Regions from separate parts of the Cupriavidus phytohabitans genome, predicted to be linked through region 2. Evidence: predicted binding sites of a transcription regulator. Region 2 holds the regulator's gene; each other region holds the start of a gene.
The links. The regulator LexA, encoded in region 2, represses DNA repair genes until DNA is damaged. The targets are predictions, from matches to a motif close to ACTGTATNNNNATACAGT.
Positions count from the first base shown of each region.

Region 1: a site for LexA is predicted at 4,841-4,858, ahead of recA (recombinase RecA). Genes of this name have one in related genera too.
Region 3: a site for LexA is predicted at 2,103-2,120, ahead of J8I34_RS14510 (ATP-dependent helicase). Genes of this name have one in related genera too.

Region 1 covers NZ_JAGIQB010000007.1:163,170-170,556, forward strand. Annotated here, with positions in the region: tRNA gene J8I34_RS07185 (tRNA-Met) at 1-24, opposite strand, end outside; gene J8I34_RS07190 (MFS transporter) at 166-1,863, opposite strand; gene J8I34_RS07195 (DUF4212 domain-containing protein) at 2,115-2,438, opposite strand; gene J8I34_RS07200 (sensor histidine kinase) at 2,435-3,988, opposite strand; gene J8I34_RS07205 (response regulator transcription factor) at 4,083-4,772, opposite strand; gene recA (recombinase RecA) at 5,000-6,055, shown strand; gene recX (recombination regulator RecX) at 6,150-6,617, shown strand; gene J8I34_RS07220 (DUF2889 domain-containing protein) at 6,824-7,387, shown strand, end outside.
Region 2 covers NZ_JAGIQB010000009.1:33,356-40,742, reverse strand. Annotated here, with positions in the region: gene dusA (tRNA dihydrouridine(20/20a) synthase DusA) at 1-762, shown strand, start outside; gene J8I34_RS08230 (hypothetical protein) at 1,760-2,038, shown strand; tRNA gene J8I34_RS08225 (tRNA-His) at 2,140-2,215, shown strand; gene J8I34_RS08220 (hypothetical protein) at 2,324-2,668, shown strand; gene J8I34_RS08215 (hypothetical protein) at 2,711-2,881, opposite strand; gene lexA (transcriptional repressor LexA) at 2,995-3,651, opposite strand; gene J8I34_RS08205 (asparaginase) at 3,941-4,933, shown strand; gene rpsF (30S ribosomal protein S6) at 5,046-5,420, shown strand; gene priB (primosomal replication protein N) at 5,498-5,797, shown strand; gene rpsR (30S ribosomal protein S18) at 5,801-6,079, shown strand; gene rplI (50S ribosomal protein L9) at 6,111-6,563, shown strand; gene J8I34_RS08180 (replicative DNA helicase) at 6,737-7,387, shown strand, end outside.
Region 3 covers NZ_JAGIQB010000018.1:27,806-35,192, reverse strand. Annotated here, with positions in the region: gene J8I34_RS14525 (hypothetical protein) at 76-705, opposite strand; gene J8I34_RS14520 (SoxW family protein) at 845-1,354, shown strand; gene J8I34_RS14515 (TlpA family protein disulfide reductase) at 1,475-2,008, shown strand; gene J8I34_RS14510 (ATP-dependent helicase) at 2,161-4,272, shown strand; gene J8I34_RS14505 (class I SAM-dependent rRNA methyltransferase) at 4,378-5,574, opposite strand; gene J8I34_RS14500 (YbeD family protein) at 5,798-6,106, opposite strand; gene J8I34_RS14495 (D-alanyl-D-alanine carboxypeptidase family protein) at 6,156-7,364, opposite strand.

The DNA of each region.
Region 1 (7,387 bases), on a different contig from region 2:
TCTAACCGACTGAGCTAATTCGCCAACGAAGACTGAGATTATACATGGGCTTTCGGCACTGTCAACACCCTCGTGCGAAGATTTTTGCGGGGCACCGGCGTCCATGAAAAAACGGCAGGCCGGGGCGGCCTGCCGTTGTGGTCACGGTCTCGCCCAGCCGACCGTTCAGTCGTGGGCGTAGATGTCCACGTCCTTGGTTTCCCGCACGAACAGCGCACCGATCACGAAGGTGATGGCCGCGATGATGATCGGGTACCACAGGCCGTAGTAGATATTCCCGTTCTGGGCCACCAGCGCGAACGAGATGGTGGGCAGCAGGCCGCCGAACCAGCCGTTGCCGATATGGTAGGGCAGCGACATCGAGGTATAGCGGATGCGGGTCGGGAACAGCTCCACCAGCATGGCGGCGATCGGGCCGTAGACCATGGTCACGTAGATCACCAGGATGACCAGGATCACCAGCACCATGATCGTGTTCATCTGCGCCGGGTCTGCCTTGGCCGGGTAGCCGGCGGCGGACATGGAACTGCTGACTTCCTTCTTGAACGCCGCGATCTGGGCCTTGCTGGCCTCGTCGAAGCTGTGGCCGTTGGCGAGCTTGGCGTCGAAGGCCTTGATCTCCTTGTCGCCGATCTTCACCGAGGCCACCGTGCCGGCCGGCGCGTTCACCACCTCATAGCTGGCCGAAGACTGGGCCAGGGTACGCTTGGCGATATCGCACGAACTGCGGAAGTCGATCTCGCGGGCGATCGGGCTGCCCTGGAACGAGCACTGCTTCGGATCCGCGGTCACCACGATCTGCGCGGTCTGCTGCGCGCGCTCCAGCGCCGGGTTGGCGTAGTGGGTCAGCGCCTTGAACAGCGGGAAGTAGGTCAGCACGGCCAGCGCGCAGCCCACCATGATGATCCACTTGCGGCCGATCTTGTCCGACAGCGAGCCGAAGAAGATAAAGAACGGCGTGCCGATCACCAGTGCGCCGGCGATCAGCAGGTTGGCCGTCTTGGCATCGACCTTGAGCACCTGCGTCAGGAAGAACAGCGCGTAGAACTGGCCGGTGTACCAGACCACGGCCTGGCCGGCGGTCAGGCCGAGCAGGGCCAGGATCACGATCTTCAGGTTGCGCCACTGCGCGAACGACTCGGTCAGCGGTGCCTTGGAGGTCTTGCCTTCGGCCTTCATGCGCTGAAATGCCGGCGATTCGTTCATCGACAGCCGGATGTACACCGACGTCCCCAGCAGCAGGATCGACAGCAGGAACGGGATGCGCCAGCCCCACACTTCAAAGCTCGGTCCGGTCAGTTCGCGGCACAGCAGGATCACGATCAGCGACAGGAACAGGCCCAGCGTGGCGGTGGTCTGGATCCACGAGGTGTACGATCCGCGCTTGCCGTGCGGCGCGTGCTCGGCCACGTAGGTGGCGGCGCCGCCGTACTCGCCGCCGAGCGCCAGGCCCTGCAGCATGCGCAGCGCGATCAGGATCACCGGGGCGGCCCAGCCGATGGTGGCAAAGCCGGGCAGCAGGCCGACGATGAAGGTCGACAGGCCCATGATCAGGATGGTCACCAGGAAGGTGTACTTGCGCCCGATCATGTCGCCGAGGCGGCCGAACACCAGCGCGCCGAACGGCCGGACGATAAAGCCGGCGGCGAAGGCGAGCAGTGCGAAGATGAAGGCCGAGGTCGGATCCAGCCCGGCGAAGAACTGCTTGGCGATGATCGCCGCCAGTGAGCCGTACAGATAAAAGTCGTACCACTCGAATACCGTGCCCAGCGACGAGGCAAGGATCACCTTGCGCTCCTCGTGTGTCATCGGTGCGTTTTGCGTGCCCCCTCCGGGTACCGCAACGTTTTGCACGTTTGCCATCTTGTCTCCTCCGTCTGGAATGGATCTCGGGCAAGGCGCGGCAACATCGCGGAAAAGGCCCGTGCCGCTGGCCGGGAGCCTGAGTTGCAGAGGATTGTGGTTCGCGAAACTTACTGAGTTCTGACAGATTTCGGCGCGCAACCGCCAAAAATGTCGGGGTATACGCTAGCCGTTTTCAGGGCCGCGCATGCTGCGGTGCAGCCAGCCTTGGCTCATGCCCGGCATTGCCTGGCGGCTCCGCCGGCATATCGCTATGCAGCATCGGAGCCGGGCCCGCGCATGGCGCCCTGCGAAGGCCGGGGGGTGGGCGCGTCAGCTTCGTCGTGCGTTTCGTCGGCGCGGTTCATGCGCCAGGCGTAGAGGGCGGCCATCAGCACGTAGACCACCAGCGCACCCTGCGCGCCCACCCAGAACGAGAACGGCCAGCCGAAGAAGTCAAAGCGCAATTCGCGCGCGAACCACGCCACCACGAAGGTGACCACGAACCAGACCGCCAGCAGTCCGGCAATCCAGCGCAGGTTGCGGTGCCAGGCCTGGCGCTGGCGCGCCTCGGCGAGGTCGGGGGTGTCGTTCATGGTGCGGAGAGATCGGTGGGGCGGCGCAGTGTCACGCGGAAATGCGCGCCGGCCAGGCGCGGCGATTGCTGGTAGACGTGGTCGGATATCTGCACATCGCCGCCGTGCTGCTGCACGATCTCGCGCACGATGGCCAGGCCCAGCCCGCTGCCTTCGGTATTGGTGCCGAGCACGCGGTAGAAGCGCTCCATCACGCGTTCGCGGTCGGCCGGTGCAATGCCCGGGCCGGTATCTTCCACGTCCAGGTAGGCAAACGGCTCGAAGGCATCGGCGCTGACGCGCACCGTCGCGTGCCCGCCGCGCGGCGTGTAGCGGATGGCATTGTCGAGCAGGTTGTTGAGCATCTCGGTCAGCATCAGCCGGTTGCCCAGCACGGTCACCGGGTGGTCGTCGGCTTCCAGCCCCAGGTCGATGTCGCGCGCCCAGGCTTGCGGCAGCCAGTCCTTGACCACCTCGCGCGCCAGCGCACCCAGGTCGAGCTCGCCCATGCCGCCGGCGCCGGCCAGGTTTTCCATGCGCGCCAGCGACAGCAACTGCGTAACCAGGTGCGCGGTGCGCTCGGAGCTGCCCGCAATCTGCGCCAGCGAGCGCCGCAGCTCTTCCGGCGACTGCTCTCGCTGCGCCAGCTCGGCCTGCATGCGCAGCCCCGCCAGCGGGGTCTTCATCTGGTGCGCGGCATCGGCGATAAAGCGCTTCTGCGTCTGCACCGACTGGTCCAGCCGCGCCAGCAGGTCGTTGAACGATCCCACCAGCGGCGTGATCTCCTGCGGTGCGGCGCGCTCGTCGATGGGACTGGTGTCGCCCGGGTTGCGCGCGCGGATGCGCTGCTGGATCGCGGTCAGCGGCGCCAGCCCGCGCGAGAGCCCGAACCACACCAGCACCACCGCCAGCGGCAGGATCACGAACTGGGGCAGGATCACGCCCTTGATGATCTCGTTGGCCAGGCGCGCGCGCTTGTCGAGCGTCTCGGCCACCTGCACCAGCACCGGCTGGTTGCCGCTGACATGGCGCAGGTCGACGTAGGTGTAGGCCACGCGCACGTCGTTGCCGGCGACGCGGTCGTCGCGCAGCGACACCAGGCCGGCGTGGCCCTGGTCTTCTTCCGATGGCAACGGCAGGTCGTGGTCCCCGGCGATGTACTCGCCGTGCTTGCCGACCACCTGGTAATAGATACTGTCGGTCTCGTCCGCGCGCAGGATCTCGCGCGCCGACAGGGGCAACTGCAGCGTGACGCGGCCGTTGACCTCGCGCACCTGCTGCGATAGCACGATGGCGCTGGCCTCCAGCGCCCGGTCGAACGGGCCGTTGGCGATCGACTTGGCGACCAGGTAGGTCACCGCGATGCTCATTGGCCACAGCAGCAGCAGCGGCGCCAGCATCCAGTCGAGGATCTCGCCGAACAGCGAGCGCGGCGCGGGCGTGGCCGTGCTTTCCTCCAGGTGCGGCAGTGCGTCGGCCAGTTCCTGGTCGGCGGTGCCCGCGGGCGTGGCAGGGGAGGGTGGCGGCACGGCGCGGTGCGCGCGCCGCCAGGGCAGTTGCAGCAGGCTCATCTCGACGGTGGTCGTTCGGGTGCGGTCGTGCTCGCCTGCAAGGGTGGGGCTAAGGTACGGGCCGCGTCAATGGGGCCACATCAACAGGGCCGCGTCAGTGCTGCGCGGCCACGGCCGGCTGGAATTTTTCCAGGCAGTAGCCCAGGCCGCGTACCGTGGCGATGCGGATGCCGCCCACCTCGATCTTTTTGCGCAGGCGGTGCACGTAGACTTCGATGGCGTTGTTGCTGACTTCTTCGCCCCACTCGCACAGGTGGTCGACCAGCTGTTCCTTGGACACCAGCCGCCCGCAGCGCGTGAGCAGGATCTCCAGCAGGCCGAGCTCGCGCGCCGACAGGTCGAGCATCTGCTCGTTCAGGTAGGCGATGCGGCCGACCTGGTCGAAGGCCAGCGGCCCGTGCCGCATCAGCGTGGCGCCGCCACCGGCGCCGCGGCGCACCAGCGCGCGCACGCGCGCTTCCAGCTCGGACAGCGCAAAGGGCTTGGCCATGTAGTCGTCGGCGCCCAGGTCCAGGCCCTTGACGCGTTCGTCGACGCTGTCGGCCGCGGTCAGGATCAGCACCGGCAGCATCGCGCCGCGGGCGCGCAGGCGCTTGAGCACCTCCAGGCCGGACATGCGCGGCAGTCCCAGGTCGAGGATCAGCAGGTCGAAGGTCTGGGTGGAGAGGGCCGAGTCGGCGCCCAGCCCGTCGGCGACGTGGTCGACGGCATAACCCGAGTGGCGTAACGACCGCGTCAGGCCATCGGCCAGCGTGTCGTCATCTTCGGCGATCAGAATACGCATGGTTGTCTCCACCCCTGGCCGGCATAGCCGGGCACTCGAGAATGGGCGCGATGGGGCTTGCCAAGCATACTGTTTTTTTATACAGTACCCGCACATTCCGCTGGGGCCGCCCTGGGATGACCCCTGAGTGGCGGCCGCGCGGACAGCCGGGCCGGCGCTGGAGCCGGCAAAAGCCGGTGCCGCGCCACATGCGGCCTATTTATACACCATTTGATTCAAGGACGACCATGGACGACAAGAAGGCAGGTGCCGGCGTGAGCGCCGAGAAGCAGAAGGCGCTTGCCGCCGCGCTCTCCCAGATCGAGAAGCAGTTCGGCAAGGGCTCGATCATGCGCCTGGGCGACGGCGAGGTCGAGAAGGACATCCAGGTGGTCTCCACCGGGTCGCTCGGCCTGGACATCGCGCTTGGCGTCGGCGGCCTGCCGCGCGGCCGCGTGGTCGAGATCTATGGTCCGGAATCGTCGGGCAAGACCACGCTGACGCTGCAGGTCGTGGCCGAGATGCAGAAGCTGGGCGGCACCTGCGCCTTTATCGACGCCGAGCATGCGCTGGATGTCAGCTACGCCGGCAAGCTGGGCGTGAACGTCGGCGACCTGCTGATCTCGCAGCCGGACACCGGCGAGCAGGCGCTGGAAATCACCGACGCGCTGGTGCGCTCGGGCTCGATCGACCTGATCGTGATCGACTCGGTGGCGGCGCTGGTGCCCAAGGCCGAAATCGAAGGCGAAATGGGCGACTCGCTGCCCGGCCTGCAGGCCCGCCTGATGAGCCAGGCGCTGCGCAAGCTGACCGGCACCATCAAGCGCACCAACTGCCTGGTGATCTTCATCAACCAGATCCGCATGAAGATCGGCGTGATGTTCGGCTCGCCGGAAACCACCACCGGCGGCAATGCGCTGAAGTTCTACGCCTCGGTGCGCCTGGATATCCGCCGCATCGGCTCGATCAAGAAGGGTGACGACGTCATCGGCAACGAGACCAAGGTCAAGGTGGTCAAGAACAAGGTTTCGCCGCCGTTCCGCGAAGCCTTCTTCGACATCCTGTACGGCCAGGGCATCTCCCGCCAGGGCGAGATCATCGACCTGGGCGTGGATGCCAAGATCGTCGAGAAGGCGGGCGCGTGGTACAGCTACAACGGCGACAAGATCGGCCAGGGCAAGGACAACGCACGCGAGTACCTGCGCGAGAACCCGGACATCGCCGAAGAAATCGAGAACAAGGTGCGTGCCGCGCTGGGCGTGGCGCCGACCAACGTCGTGCCGGCCGAAGCGCTGGAAGACTGAGCGCCAGCCAGCCGCTGGAGCAACCGAAGGGCCGGGGCATCGCCGATGCGCCGGCCTTTTTGTTTAGGCCCGCGGTGGAAACTTCACGATCTCAATGGCCACCCGTCCCCCCCTGTCCCTGAAGGCCCGCGCCGTCGGCTACCTGTCGCGCCGCGAGCACAGCCGGGCCGAACTGGCGCGCAAGCTGGCGCCCCATGCCGAATCGCCGGAGCAGCTCGAGCAACTGCTCGATGCGCTCGAGCGCGAGAACTGGCTGTCCAACCAGCGCTTTGCCGACAGCCTGGTCCATCGCCGCGGCGCCCGCTACGGCGCGGCCAGGGTGATGCAGGAAGCCAAGACCCACAAGCTGGACAGCGAACAGCTGGGCGAACTGCAGGAAAGGTTGCGCGCCACCGAGACCGAGCGTGCCCGCGAGGTCTGGCGCAAGCGTTTCGGCGTGCCGCCGGATACGCCGGAGGCGCGTGCCAAGCAGATCCGCTTCATGGTGGCGCGGGGATTCGCGCGCGCGGTGGTCAGCAAGATCATCCAGGGCGCTGACGAAGCGTACGGCGACGACGACTGAGCATCCGGGTGTGGCGTCGTCCGCATTTAATGAGCCATTACCTGCACTGGCATCAGGGTGTATCGGCGCGCCGTCGCCCGACAATGCGGCGCGACAGTCGCCGCACAAGGATGTTCCCGGGCAAACCAGCGCGGCATGTTAAACTCCGCAGGTTATTCGGTGCTCCGGCGCCGCCGTTCCCAAGCCCCCAGTATTCCAGCCTGGCCATGCCTCTGTCCCAGCCCGTCAACCGCTCCCTGCGCCACCGCCGTGCCATCACGGCCGAGGCGTACCAGAGAGAAGACGGCCTGTGGGATGTCGAGGTGCGCCTGACCGACACCAAGCCCCGCGATATCGAACTTGCCGGCGACCGTATCCGCCCGGTGGGGCAGCCCCTGCACGACCTGTGGCTGCGCGTCACGATCGACGAGGACATGACGGTGCTGGATGCCGAGGCCTGCTCCGACTGGGTGCCGTACCCGTCGCAGTGCGACACCATCGGCCCGGCCTACCGCAAGCTGATCGGCCTGAACCTGCGCAAGGGCTTCCGCAAGGCGGTGCGCGAGCGCCTGGGCGGCATCAATGGCTGCTCCCACCTGACCGAAGCCGCCGGCGTGCTGCCCAGCACCGCGATCCAGGCGTTTGCCGGCGAAGTCATCAGTATCCGCGACAACGGCGAGGACGATCCGAATCCGGAGCCGCCCTATCAGTTGCACGGCTGCCACGCGCTGCGTTTTGACGGCGAGGTGGTTCGTGAGTTTTACCCGCGCTGGTATGGTCACCAGCCGACG
Region 2 (7,387 bases):
GGCTACAAGGAGATCAACCTGAATTGCGGCTGCCCGTCCGAGCGCGTGCAGCGCGGTGCCTTCGGCGCCTGCCTGATGGCGGAGCCCGAACTGGTTGCCGATTGCGTGAAGGCGATGCGCAATGCGGTAAGCATCCCGGTGACGGTGAAGCACCGTATCGGCATCGATACCGTCGAGCACTACGATTTCGTGCGTGATTTTGTCGGCACGGTCGCTGAGGCGGGCTGCGAAACATTTATCGTTCATGCGCGCAATGCCATCCTGAAAGGCCTGAGCCCAAAGGAAAACCGCGAGATCCCGCCGCTGCGCTATGAAGTGGCGTACCAGCTGAAACAGGAATTTCCGCAGCTGGAGATACTGATCAATGGCGGCATCGTCACCTATGACGAGATGGCGCAGCATCTGCGGCACATCGACGGCGTGATGATTGGCCGCGAGGCATATCACCAGCCCTATGTGCTGGCGGAAATGGACGTGCGATTCTATGGCGACGCCGAGGCACCAGTGCGGTCGCGGCTGGATGTAGAGCAGGCGATGCAGGGTTATATCGGCGACATGGTCGAACGCGGCGGGTATATGGGCGCAGTCACTCGGCATATGCTGGGGCTGTACCGCGGGGTTGCGGGAGGACGAGGCTGGCGCCGCGTGCTGTCCGATGCGAAGCGCATGCATGCCGCGCGCACTCGTGCCGATGTGGATGCACTGTTTGCCGAGGCGCGTACACACCTGCATCCCCTGGCATCGGAGCCGCTGGCGGCATAAGACGATTCGCGCTCAACGATGAGCATCACGCCGTTATGGAGCGCTTGAACTCTTGCTCTAACACCGAATCGCCAACTTATGCATCGATTCGCAAGGGTAGCGCGTGCCGCACTTGCTCAGCCCGATCGCCCGGAAACCGGCGCCCGTAAAGGGATTCCAAGCGATTCAAAGGGATTCCCCTAATTCGCCGAGGCAGGGCACTTTTTTACACTGTGCCTGCCCTCGAATACAGGGCTTTCTTCAACTGATTATTCGGCCCGCTTCGGCGGGCTTTTTTTGTCGGCGCGTCCGGCGCTCTTCGTTTACCCGAATGGTGCAAAGTCCTGATGACAGTTACATTGCAACGGCCTTCAGGGCATTTGAGATCGCTAAAGTTAAGAGTCCGCGCTGCGGACTCTTTTTTTGGCCTTTTGCGATTGCGCCATTCGAGCGAATTTGACCGGGCGGCATGGAAAAGAGTTCCATCGGTCACGCTTGCGGCGGTAGGGCTATCGCGACGTATGGCTGATGCCCACGTCCAGCGTCCCGTAGGCCGTGACCCCCGACTCCCGCCCATCGGCTCCGCCGCCAGCACAGCCCGCCAGGGCCGCGACCATTCCCAGTAGCGACAAGGCTCCCGCAAGACGTTCAAGCATTGTTCGCATGCTCCTTCCTCGCAATCTTCCTGAAGATGATTGGGCCACGGCCAATGCGCCAGGTTCCAGGGAACCTGGCATTGCCAAACCGAATGATGCGGAAGGTAAAAGAGGCAGGCAGCCCGAGGGGACGGGCCGCCTGTCAGGAAGATCGAGGGGGGTCAATGTCCCTCGGAACGGAGTATCGCTGTGCGCACGTCCGCCAAGAACCCTGCAGAGGTGGGGGCTGTGCGCGCCATATCGCCAGCGGATTGGTGGCTTGCCGCAAAGGCCTTCGCGCCCGCGTTCCGCGCCCATGTCTGGCAACCGGCCTGCATGCTACGATTCTTCGCATCGCCGCAGGCGAATGAACGGCAGAAAGCGTGGACAAAGCGAACGCAAACAACGAAGGATCATTCGGCGAGGTGTTTGAGGACTTCAGGCTGGTCTGGGTTGCCGAACAACTGCAGGATGGCAAATGGACGGCGCGCTACTGCTGGCATCACGGTACTTCCGAAGCCGCGGGTAGGGCACTGCAGGAAGCCGTTTTCAACGGCAAGTCACGCCGGCTGCTGGGTCACTTCGACACCGAGGCGGAGACCATTGCCGCCATCAAGCAGGCAGTATTGCTGGAGGCCAAGTGGCAGCCGCGCAAGGCGTGATGCAAACCTCGAAAAAATTTGTGCGGGATACTAGCCATCTTGGAAAAGTGTTTGTATAATCTTGGTTTTCGTCGATCAGCACTTCGCTGATGACCTCTACGGTGGCTGTAGCTCAGTTGGTAGAGTCCAGGATTGTGATTCCTGTCGTCGTGGGTTCGAGTCCCATCAGCCACCCCAAGTTGCCAAGTGAAACAGCGCCTGTGAAGGCGCTGTTTTACTTTGTGGGTCGAATTCCAAAGGGTTCGTATGTTCCTTCGAGCAGCGGTAATGGGCGTTGGCGTGGCAATGGCCGCGATGATGGCGGGGTGTGCCACTGGCACGTCGGAAAAAGACATTCGCGCGCGTCCGCCGATGCGCTTGTTCACGCCGGCAAGAATGGCTGACGTTGCCAAATGCCTGCGCAACAATCTCGGCGATGAGGCCACGGTCGTCAACCTGCCGGCAAAGAACCAGACGGAAATCCGGATCGGGCAGCCAAACGGCAGCGGCGAGTTTGCATATGCTTACCTGATCTCGCTGACGGCCAGGCCGGATGGCACGGCCGTCGAGCTGCGCAAGACCAATACGTGGTTTCCGCAGATGACGCCGGAAGAATTGGAAACGGAAACCAAGGCGTGCGCGCGTAGCTGATTCAGGGCGGGGCGCAGGCCAGCGAGTGAGGCTGCTCCAGCTTCAAATGGCCAGCTTGTTCGTGGTTTCCAGTTCAAGCATCCTGCAGATAGCGGCCATGCTGCCTACCATGGTCCGGCGCTGCGCGCCCTGATAGACGCGTACGCCCTTGCACTGGCGGAACGGTACCGGCTTGACCGGGCGGCGGGTGGCGACGTGGTGGGTTTGCGGCATGGTTGCACCTCTTTCTTGGGCAAAAGCGGGGTCAACACCCGGCAAGCCGGGCGGCGTCTGCAAAGCAATGGAAGCGGGTGGGTCCGTGCAGGCGCAAGGCCTGCCGTGCCCGGCTAGAAGCCGGAGGATCGGATCAGGCCGACCGCGATGCCTTCCAGCGAAAACTCTTCACGCCCGGGTTCAACGATGATGTTGGCGAAGTCCGGGTTTTCCGCGATCAGCTCGATATGGCCGCCGCGCCGCTGCAGGCGCTTGACCGTGACATCGTCGCCGAGTCGTGCCACCACGATCTTGCCGTTGGGCGCTTCGCTGGCGCGGCGCACGGCGAGCAGGTCGCCGTCGAGAATACCGGCGTCGCGCATGCTCAGGCCGCGCACGCGCAGCAGGTAGTCGGGGCGTTCATCGAAAACCGAGGCGTCGACCTGGTACTGGCGGTCGATATGCTCGGCGGCAAGGATGGGGCTGCCGGCGGCAACGCGGCCGACCAACGGCAACGTCAGTTGCAACACGCCGGGAATGGGCAGCGAGAACTGGTCCGGCATTTCCGAATCGCTGCGCGACACCTTCAGGCGGATGCCGCGCGAGGCGCCCGGCGTCAACTCGATCACGCCTTTGCGGGCCAGCGCGCGCAGGTGTTCTTCCGCGGCATTTGGCGAGGAAAAGCCGAACTCGGCAGCAATCTCGGCGCGCGTGGGCGGGAAGCCGGTACGGCGGATCGTATTGCGGATCAGATCGAAAATCTGCTGCTGCCGGGGTGTCAGGGTCGCCATGGGATCGCCGTTCCGTGCAGGCGCGCTGGAGCAGGGGATGGATGGGCTTCCCAACGGGCTGGGCTGTCCCCGAAATCCTGCATCCGGCGGGCCGGGCACTGTATGTTTAAACAGTATGCTGTGATTTTATACAGTATCGGCTTCAGCGCAAGCAGAATTTTTGGTGGCGCGCGTGAACCGATCGGCATCGGCGCGCGCCATGCTGGCGGAAGTCCGCCATTACAATCGCGATTCGATTGCCCGGCGCATGCGTTCCCTTCCTCTTTCTGTTTCCTGAGCCCCAGCACCCATGACCCAATTGCCTCGCATCGTTGTACTGGCTACCGGCGGCACCATTGCCGGCGCTTCCGGCAACCCCGCCAGCAGCGCGCACTACCAGGCGGCCACGGTGCCCGTGTCGTCGTTGCTGGCGGCGGTGCCGGCGCTGAAGTCGGTGGCGCGGATCGAAGCCGAGCAGGTGGCGCAGGTCGACAGCAAGGACATGACCTTCGCGCTGTGGGCCGCGCTGGCGGCTCGCGTCGAGCACTGGTCGGCGCAGGCGGATGTGGCGGGCATCGTGATCACGCACGGCACCGATACGCTGGAAGAAACGGCGATGGCGCTGCACCTGACCCAGGCGTGCCCGATCCCGGTGGTGATGACGGCGGCGATGCGGCCCTCCACCTCGCTGTCCGCCGACGGGCCGCTCAACCTGCTTGACGCGGTACGGGTGGCGGCGCATCCGGATGCGCGCGGCAAGGGCGTCCTGGTGGTGCTGAACCAGCAGATCCACGCGGCGCGCGATGTTGCCAAGGCGCATACCTCGGCGGTGGACGCCTTCGTGTCCCAATGCGGGCCGCTCGGGATGGTGCAGGACGACTACGTGCGCTTTGGGCGCACGCCGCGGCAGGCATGGGCGATCGGGCCGATGCCGCGCGCATGGCCGGTGGTCGAGATCGTGGCGAGCTACGCACAGCCGGGCCGGATCGCCGTCGATGCGCTGGTGCAGGCTGGCGTGGCGGGCCTGGTGGTGGCCGCCGCCGGCAATGGTTCCATCCATGAAGCGCTGGCGGAGGCCCTGGTGGATGCGGCCGCGGCTGGCGTGGCGGTGGTGCGCAGTTCGCGCACCGGCGCCGGCCATGTGGCGATTCCGGCGCACCCGAGCCCGTCCGATGGCGTTTTCGTCTCTGCCGCAGATCTGAATCCTTACAAGGCGAGGGTGTTGCTGACACTGGCGCTTGCGGCCGATCCCGCGCTGGCGCAGGATCCCGTGCGCCTGCAGGCATCCTTTGCCAAGGCCTGAGGCAGCCTTGCCGCTTGCGCGGCCGGCTGGCACCGGGCTATAATTTAAGGCTATTCAACCTTGCCACACCGGACTCGTGACGCCCGGGTGGCTAATCCCAAAAGGAGCGTCAATGCGTCATTACGAAATCGTCTTCATCGTCCACCCGGACCAGAGCGAACAAGTGCCGGCCATGATCGAGCGCTACAAGCAGCTCGTGACCTCGCAGAACGGCAACGTTCACCGCGTGGAAGACTGGGGCCGTCGCCAGATGGCCTACATGATCCAGAAGCTGGCCAAGGCTCACTACGTTTGCCTGAACATCGAATGCGGCAAGGACACGCTGGCTGAACTGGAACACGCGTTCAAGTTCAACGATGCCGTGCTGCGCCACCTGATCGTGCAGACCAAGAAGGCTGAAACCGCTCCTTCGCCGATGATGAAGGAAGTGCAGCGCGAAGAAGCCCGCAAGGCCGCGCAAACGACCACCGAAGGCCAGGCCGCCTGAGTGCGGACTGCGGTGCGAGCCCTGGCTGACAGCGTCGGCCGCGGCAGCACGAATGGCAAACAGCAAGAGGCCCCGCGTTGAACCAGCTTCGGCTTGCCGCCACCCTGGCGGAACGCGATGCCCTGCGCTATACCCCGGCCGGGGTGCCCGTCGTGAACTGCATCTTGCAGTACAGCGGCGAGGCAGTCGAGGCGGAAACGCCGCGCCAGGTCGAGTTTGCCATTGCAGCGATGGGGATCGGGCCGGTTGGCCAGCGGCTTGAGCGATTGCCGCTCGGCACGCTGCTCGACTGCGAAGGATTCCTCGCCCGCAGGCACCGCAACAGCAAGGCTCTCGTCTTTCACATCACCGGATGTAAAGCATTCGCAAAGGATTGAATCATGGCATTCATCAAACGTGACAACAAGAACAAGAAGCGCTTCCAGCAACAGAACCCGCTGTTCAAGCGCAAGCGCTTCTGCCGCTTCACCGTGGCTGGCGTGGAACAGATCGACTACAAGGATCTGGACACCCTGAAGGACTTCATCGGCGACAACGGCAAGATCACGCCGGCCCGCCTGACCGGTACCAAGGCTCACTATCAGCGTCAGCTGGATACGGCCATCAAGCGCGCGCGTTTCCTCGCGCTGATGCCGTACACCGACCTGCACAAGAACTGATAGGCCCTAGGTCCGTAACGGAGAGAACACGATGCAAGTCATTCTGCTGGAAAAAGTCATCAACCTGGGCAACCTGGGTGACATCGTCAAGGTGAAGGACGGTTACGCCCGTAACTTCCTGATCCCGTCGAAGAAGGCGCGCCGCGCCACGCAAACCGCGATCGGCGAATTCGAAGTCAAGCGCGCCGAGCTGGAAAAGGCCGCTGCCGAGAAGCTGGCCGCCGCGCAAGCCGAAGGCGAGAAGCTGAACGGCCTGACCGTCCAGATCAGCCAGAAGTCGGGTGTTGACGGCCGTCTGTTCGGCTCGGTCACCAACGCCGACATCGCCGTGGCCCTGGAAGGCCAAGGCTTCAAGGTCGAGAAGGCTCAGGTTCGCCTGCCGAACGGCCCGCTGAAGATGGTGGGCGACCACCCGATCAGCGTCGCGCTGCACACCGACGTCGTGGTCGACGTGACCGTGTCGGTGCTGGGCGAGCAGGTCTAAGACCGGCGCAGCGACGCCGCGCTGCGGCGCCGCCCCGAAGCACTGCAAGCAGAAAAGGCAGGAGCCCTGGCTCCTGCCTTTTTTTGTTGCCCGCTTGCGCTGGCTGGCGGGTGTCGTGCAAATGTCCGGTGTAGTGCGTCCTCCAGCCGCGTCACGCCTTATAATCCCTCCCCATGAACGCGCCCGTCGCCGACCCCCAACTCGATAACCTCAAGGTCCCGCCGCATTCCATTGAAGCCGAGCAGTCGGTGCTCGGTGGCCTGCTGCTGGACAATGCCGCCTGGGACCGCATTGCGGACTTCCTTTCGGAGGCGGATTTCTACCGCTTCGACCACCGGATGATCTTCCAGAGCATCGCCCGGTTGATCTCGGCCACCAAGCCGGCCGACGTGATCACGGTCTACGAAATGCTGCAGGTTGCGGGCAAGGCCGAGGAAGTTGGCGGGCTGGCGTACCTGAATTCGCTGGCACAGAACACGCCCAGCGCGGCCAATATCCGTCGCTATGCGGAGATCGTGCGCGAGCGTGCGGTGCTGCGCAAGCTGGTCACCGTGGCCGACGACATCGCCTCGGCCGCCTTCGCGCCCAAGGGGCGGGAAGTCCGCGAGCTGCTGGACGAAGCCGAATCCAAGGTGTTTGCGATTGCCGAAGAGGGCGCGCGCGGCCAGGCAGGCTTCCAGGAAATCCAGCCGCTGCTGACGCAGGTGGTGGAGCGCATCGACGAGCTTTACCATCGCGACAGCACCAGCGACGTGACCGGCGTGCCCACGGGCTTCGTGGACCTGGACCGGATGACCAGCGGCATGCAGGGCGGCGACCTGATC
Region 3 (7,387 bases), on a different contig from region 2:
TTGACGACGACTGCCGCCGCCGCACCGACGCGGCCACGGCCCAAATCCTGTTTTCCTGCGGCGCCCTTCGGGGCGTCAGAACGGATGGAAGCCGCCGAGGAACTGCTCCACCTGCTCGGCCTGGCGCTGGTCGCGCGCGGCGTCGCCTGACTCCAGCACCACCGCCTGGTAGGCACGCGCACCCACCGCCACCAGCCGCGCGGTCAGCCGCCGTGGCGACTGGTCCTGCGGCGACACGCCGCTGGCCTGCACTTCCACGCCGGCAAGCGGCCGCCCCGGCTTGTCGGCGGTCGTGATCGTGACCGGCCGCGTGCGCGCCGGCTCGCCCGACGCCGTGCCGAGATTGGCCAGCAGGCCCGCCTGCATCGCCGCCAGCGCCTCGCGCCGCAGCGCTTCGTCATCGGCGGGCAGCGTGACCACGCCTACGGCGAACAGGGTGTCGTCGACGCGCGCCGCCTCCATCGTCATCGGCAGCTTGCGGCCGGCGATGGTGACATCGCGAGCGGCGCTGCTGGGCTTGCCGGGATAGAGCGCGGCATAGGCGCCCTCGCCGGACTGGATCGTGCGCCAGTCGTAGCGCGGCGAGCAGGCGCAGAGGGCCAGCGCGGCGCATATGGCGGCGCGGCGCAACATGGGACTGCGGGCCAGGCTGCTCAGGCTGCGAACGGTAGCGGCAGGGCTCGGCGGGGGCGAAAGAGGACGCATGGGGAAGCGTGTGGCGGGCAGCGCGCGCAGGCCATGGAGCGGCTCTGGCGGCCGCCGTCGCCTTCGGGCGGAAACCGGTATTATCGCGGAAGCTGCGCCCCGGTGCATGGTGCGCCGCCTGACAGTTCTTCCCGACCGCATGCCTGCTCCCGCCCTGCCCCGCCTCACAGTACCAGCCCGGACCGCACTGTTCCGTCTGGCCGCCTGCGCGCTGCTGGCATCGGCCGCCGGCACGACGCTGGCCGCGGGCACTGCGCATCTGCCTGCCGCTACCGACCTGGCCGCGCACAGCGCCGAAGCCGCGCGGCGCGGCGAGCCGCTGGTCGTGCTGGTGTCGATGCCGGGATGCGGCTATTGCGACGCGGTGCGCCGCAACTACCTCGGCCCGCAGGCCGCCGCCGGCGAGATCGCGGTGCGCGAGCTGGACCTGACCGCCGCCACGCCGCTGCGCGATGCCGACGGCAGCGTGACCACCGCGCGTGACTGGGCGCGGGCGCACCAGGTGCGCGTGGCGCCGACGGTGCTGTTCCTCGATCGCCAGGGCCGCGCCGCCGCCAGTCCGTTGCGCGGCATGCAGCCCGATTTCTACGGCGCCTATCTGGAGCAGGCGCTGGACCAGGCACGCGCCGCCATCGCCACCCGGCGTTGAACCGCGCGGCGGCGCCGGCAATTGCGACAGATTGCCGCATCCAAACTCCACGCAACGCTGGGGCGCCAGCGGCATTAGAATGTGTCGTCGCCCGAAGAGAATTCGCTTCCCCCGCCTTCCATGACCACTTCCGCTCCCGCCAAGTCCTCCCGCAAGCCCTGGCCCATCGTCGCCGCCATCGTTGTGCTGGCGCTGCTGGGCTGGTTCGGCTACCGGGCGCTGGCGCCCTCCAACGCCGCGCCAGCCGCCACGTTTACGCTGCTGTCGGGAGAGAAGCTCAGCACCGCCGACCTGAAGGGCAAGGTCTACCTGGTCAATTTCTGGGCCACCAGCTGCGCCACCTGCATCAAGGAAATGCCCGACATGGTCAAGACCTACGACCAGTTCAGGGGCAAGGGGTTGGAATTCGTCGCCGTGGCGATGAACTATGACCCACCGATGTATGTGATGAACTACACCAAGACGCGCGGGCTGCCGTTCAAGGTGGCGATGGATTCGGACGGCTCCGCCGCCAGGGCCTTCGGCAATGTGCAGCTGACGCCGACCACGTTCGTGGTCGACAAGGACGGCCGCATCCTCAAGCGCTATGTGGGCGAGCCGGAGTGGGATGCGCTGCACAAGCTGCTGGATGAGGCGCTGGCAAAGTCCGCGTAACGCTGTCGCCGGCAACATCCCGCAAAAGGTGCTCATCGAGCACCTTTTTTGTTGGTTCGCGCGCGATCCCGCGCGAAGCGGCTTGCGCTGCGGGCCTGTATGGATATACAGTTAGCGCCAGTTTTTTTGCCCGCCCATTTCTCTTCCTGCCTGTGTCACCGGACCTTGCCCCTGCCGCGGATCCTGAATCCGCCCTCGCCCCAGATGCGGCCGACACAGGCCCCGCCTACCTGTCCAAACTCAACCCGGAGCAGCGCGCCGCGGTCGTGCATGGCTGCGAGGCGCCGCTGCTGATCATCGCCGGCGCGGGGTCGGGCAAGACCAACACGCTGGCGCACCGCGTCGCGCACCTGGTGCTGGGCGGCGCAGATCCGCGCCGCATCCTGCTGCTGACATTCTCGCGCCGCGCCGCCGCCGAAATGGGCCGGCGCGTCGAGCGCATCGTCGACCAGGCGCTGGGCACGCAGACCGGCGCGGGCCGAGCGGCGCTGCAATGGTCGGGTACCTTCCACGCCATCGGGGCGCGCCTGCTGCGCGAGTACGCCGAGACGCTGGGCCTGTCGCCCGCCTTCACCATCAGCGACCGCGGCGATGCGGCCGACCTGATGCACGTGGTGCGCCACGACCTGGGCCTGTCCGAGACCGCCAGCCGCTTCCCCAGGAAGGAAACCTGCCTGTCGATTTACTCGCGCGTGGTCAACACGCAGGCGCCGCTGGAGGACGTGCTCAAGCAGCAGTTCCCGCGCTACGCGATGTGGGCCGATGCGCTGCGCACGCTGTTTGCCGGCTATGTCGAGGCCAAGCAGAAGCAGCACGTGCTCGACTACGACGACCTGCTGCTGTACTGGGCGCAGGCCATGGCCGAGCCGGCCATCGCGCAGGACATGGGGGCGCGCTTCGACCATGTCCTGGTCGACGAATACCAGGACACCAACGCGCTGCAGGCATCGATCCTGCTGGCCATGCGGCCCGATGGCCGCGGCCTGACTGTGGTCGGCGACGATGCGCAGTCGATTTACGCGTTCCGCGGCGCGACCGTGCGCAACATCCTCGATTTTCCGCGGCAGTTCACGCCACCCGCGCAGCAGGTGACGCTGTCGCAGAACTACCGTTCGACGCAGCCGATCCTGCAGGCCGCCAACGCCGTGATCGGACTTGCGGCCGAACGCTATACCAAGGATCTCTGGTCCGAGCGGCTGTCAGCCGAGAAGCCCGGCATCATTGTCGTCAACGACGAGGCCGACCAGGCGCGCTACGTGGTCGAGCAGGTGCTGGCGCGGCGCGAGGCCGGCCTGGCGCTGATGGCGCAGGCGGTGCTGTTCCGTGCCGCCGACCACAGCGCGCAGGTCGAGATCGAACTGGCGCGCCGCAATATCCCGTTCGTGAAGTTCGGCGGGCTCAAGTTCCTGGAATCGACACATGTGAAGGACGTGCTGGCCGTGGTGCGCTGGATGGAGAACCCGCGTGACCGCATGGCGGGCTTCCGCACGCTGCAGCTGCTGCCGGGCATCGGCCCCAAGACCGCGGCGCGCGTGCTCGATGCGCTGGCGCTGGCCACCGAGCCGCTGTTCTCGCTGCAGGAATTCGAACCGCCACCGGCCGCCGCGCCCGCGTGGGCCGACCTGCTGACGCTGGCGCGCGCGCTGATGGCGCCGGCCTCGCCGTGGCCGTCGGAATTCGAACAAGTACTGGCCTGGTACGCGCCGCACCTCGAGCGCCTGCACGACGACGCCGCTGCGCGCCAGGCCGACCTGCAGCAGCTGGAACGCATCGCCGCCACCTACGGCGCGCGCGAGCGCTTCCTCACCGAGCTGACGCTGGATCCGCCCAGTGCGTCGAGCGATGAATCCGGCGTGCCCTCGCGCGACGAGGACTACCTGATCCTGTCGACCATCCACTCGGCCAAGGGGCAGGAGTGGAAGGCCGTGTATGTGCTCAATGCCGTCGATGGCTGCATGCCGAGCGATTTGGCCACCGGCACGACGGAAGAGATCGAGGAAGAACGGCGGCTGCTGTATGTGGCGATGACGCGGGCCAAGGACTATCTGGACGTCATCGTCCCGCAGCGGTTCTACGTGCACCAGCAGGTGGGGTTTGGCGACCGGCATGTGTATGCGTCGCGTACGCGTTTTATTCCGAATCGCGTCATGCCAAACTTCCACAGCCGCGCATGGCCGCCGCCGCCGATGCCTGGCGAAGGGAAGGTGAAGCCAGCGCTGGCGCCGGTGGACCTGGCCAGCCGGATGCGCAATATGTGGCGGTGAGGCTCGCGCAGAAGAAGTCTGCCGGTTTGCTCCCCTCTCCCGCGCAGTGGGAGAGGGGAGCAAACAAGCGGCCGGCCAACGCCACAGCCGCTCATTGATCCAGCCTTACCCCACCCGCTCCAGCAGCAACCCCTTCAGATACTCCCCTTCCGGAAACGCCGCCAGCATCGGGTGATCGGTGCCAGCCGACAGCCTGCGCAGGATGCGCGCATCCGTCCGCGCATCGGTCACCGCGCCCGCCACGATCTTCTGGAACAGTTCCATGCTGATCGCGCCCGAGCACGAGTACGTGAACAGCAGACCGCCCGGCCGCAGCAGCTGCGTGCCGACCAGGTTGATCTCCTTGTACGCGCGCGCGGCACGGTCGATATGCTGCGCCGACGGCGCGAACTTGGGCGGGTCCAGCACGATCAGGTCGAACTGCCGCCCTTGCGCGCGGAATTCGCGCAGCGTCTTGAACACGTCCGCGTCGAGCCAGGTCGCGCGCTCCGGATCAAACCCGTTCAGCGTCACGTTGCCCGCGGCGATCTTCAGCGCCTCGCCCGACGAATCGATCGACGTCACCGATTTAGCCCCGCCGCGCAGCGCGGCCAGCGAGAAGCCGCCGGTATAGCAGAAGCAGTTCAGCACCTCGCGCCCTGAGGCCAGGTCGCCCACCAGCTTGCGGTTGTCGCGCTGGTCGACGTAGAAGCCGGTCTTGTGGCCGTTGCGCACGTCGACGTAATAACGCACGCCATGCTCGGTCACGGACAGCGCCGGATCGGGCTCGGCGCCGGCCAGCACGCCGGTCACCAGGTCCAGCCCTTCGCGCTGCCGGACGGCGGCGTCGGAACGCTCGTAGACGTTGGGACAGCCGGTCTCCTTGACCAGTGCCTGCACGATCGCGGTCTTCCAGTGCTCCACGCCGGCCGAATTGAACTGGCACACCAGCTGGCCTGTTTCTCCATTGCCGTAGTAGTCGACGATCAGCCCCGGCAGCCGGTCCGATTCGCCGAAGACCAGGCGTACGGCGTCGCTGTCCTTCACCCACTGGCGCCGGTACGCGATGGCCGCGGCCACGCGGCGCTTGAACAGCGCGTGGTCGACCGGCTCGTTCTCGTCGAAGGTCCACACGCGCGCGCGGATCTGCGATTCGGGGCTGTAGGCAGCCTTGGCCAGGAAGCGGCCATCGGCGGCGCGCACGGTCACGGTCGAGCCCGGCTCGCAGCGGCCTTCGGTGGTGGCGATGCCGGTCGCGTAGATCCACGGGTGGCGGCGCAGCAGGGATTTTTCCTTGCCGGGTTTCAGGGTGATGGTGTTCATGTTGGTATGGGGAAGAGGCTATGCCGCGCCCGACGCGCTTCACACGCTGTGGGAGTGGCTCCCCTCTCCCGCGAGCGGGAGAGGGGTTGGGGGTGAGGGCGGGAGTGTCGAACGAAGTGACGGGCGTCGGTATGCCAGCGCCTGCCCTCACCCCCGGCCCCTCTCCCGCAGGCGGGAGAGGGAGCAAACAGAGCGGGAGCGTTAGTCTTACAAGATGACTGGCTTACAGCACCACCTTCACCATCGGATGCGAAGTCAGCGCCCGGTACAGGTCATCCAGCTGCTCGCGGCTGGTCACCCACACCGTCACGGTCAGGCCCAGGTAGTTGCCTTTGCTCGAAGGCCGCATCTCCATCTTGCCCGCGTGGAAGCCCGGATCGAAATCCTGCACCAGCGTGACGATGGCCTCGGCAAAGCCGTCCTGCATCGCGCCCATCACCTTGATCGGGAAATGGCTCGGGTATTCGATCAGCGACTGTTCCGGCGGGATATCGCCGGGCTTGTTGCCGCTGCCCTGGTTGTCGGCTGTCATGTCGTTTTCTCCAGCGCGGCCCGGCGCATGCCCAAGCCGCGCATGCCAATCACTTGCGCTTGAACCACAGGCGGATGGTGTCCCACAGGCGGCCGAAGAAACCGGCCTCGGGCACTTCTTCCAGCGCCACCACGGGGAATTCGGCGACCTTGTTGGTGCCGTCCATCAGCTTGACCATGCCCACCTGCTGGCCCGCCGCGATCGGGGCGATCATCAGTTCCTGGCGCTCCAGCACCGGCTTCAGGCGACCGCCGGTGCCCTTGGGCACGGTGACGAAGGTCTCGTGCTGCACGCCGATCTTGACCGTGCCGGCCTTGCCCTTGTAGATCTCGGGCGTGGCCAGCACCTGGCCCTTGTCGTACAGGCGCAGCGTGTCGAAGAACTGGAAGCCGTAGTTGAGGATCTTCAGGCTTTCCTGCGTGCGCACCTGTTCGGTGGTGGTGCCGATCACGATCGAGATCAGGCGGCGCTGGCCGTTGGGCACATTGGCCAACGGGCGCTGGGCCGACGAGATCAGGCAATAGCCGGCGGACTTGGTGTGGCCGGTCTTGACGCCGTCCACGGTCGGGTCGATGTACAGCAGGCGGTTGCGGTTGGGCTGCCTGATCTTGTTATAGGTGAACTCCTTCTGCGAGTACATGGCGTAGTACTCGGGAAAGTCCTTGATCAGGTGCGTGGTCAGCGTCGCCAGGTCCACCGCGGTGGTGTAGTGGTTCGGGTCGGGAATGCCGTCGGTATTGGTGAAGTGGGTGCTCTTCATGCCCATGCGCTGGGCCTCGCGGTTCATCATCGCGACGAAGCCCTCTTCCGAGCCGCCCACGGCCTCGGCCAGCGCCAGCGCGGCGTCGTTGCCCGACTGCACGATCAGGCCCAGCAGCAGGTCCTGCACGCTGACCGGCTTGTTGGGCTCGATGAACATGCGCGACTCGTCGCTTTTGACCTTGAGCACCAGGTTGGTCGGCACCACGGTCTGTTCCAGCGTCAGGCGCTTTTCCTTGAGTGCCTCGAACGCCAGGTAGGCGGTCATCAGCTTGGTCAGCGAGGCCGGCTCGATGCGCTGGTCGGCATTCTGCGAGGCCAGTGCCTGGCCGCTGGTCACGTCATACAGCATCCACGACTTGGCGGCGACCTGCGGCATCGGCACGCCCTGCGCAAGGACTGCGGCGGGCGCGGCGGCCAGCGTGGCCGTGGCGACGGCGGCAACGATGGCGGCTGGTGCAAAGACGGAGGAAAGGCGTGTCGTGGCTCTATTCAGCATTGTTTCTGTTTCCGACATGAAAG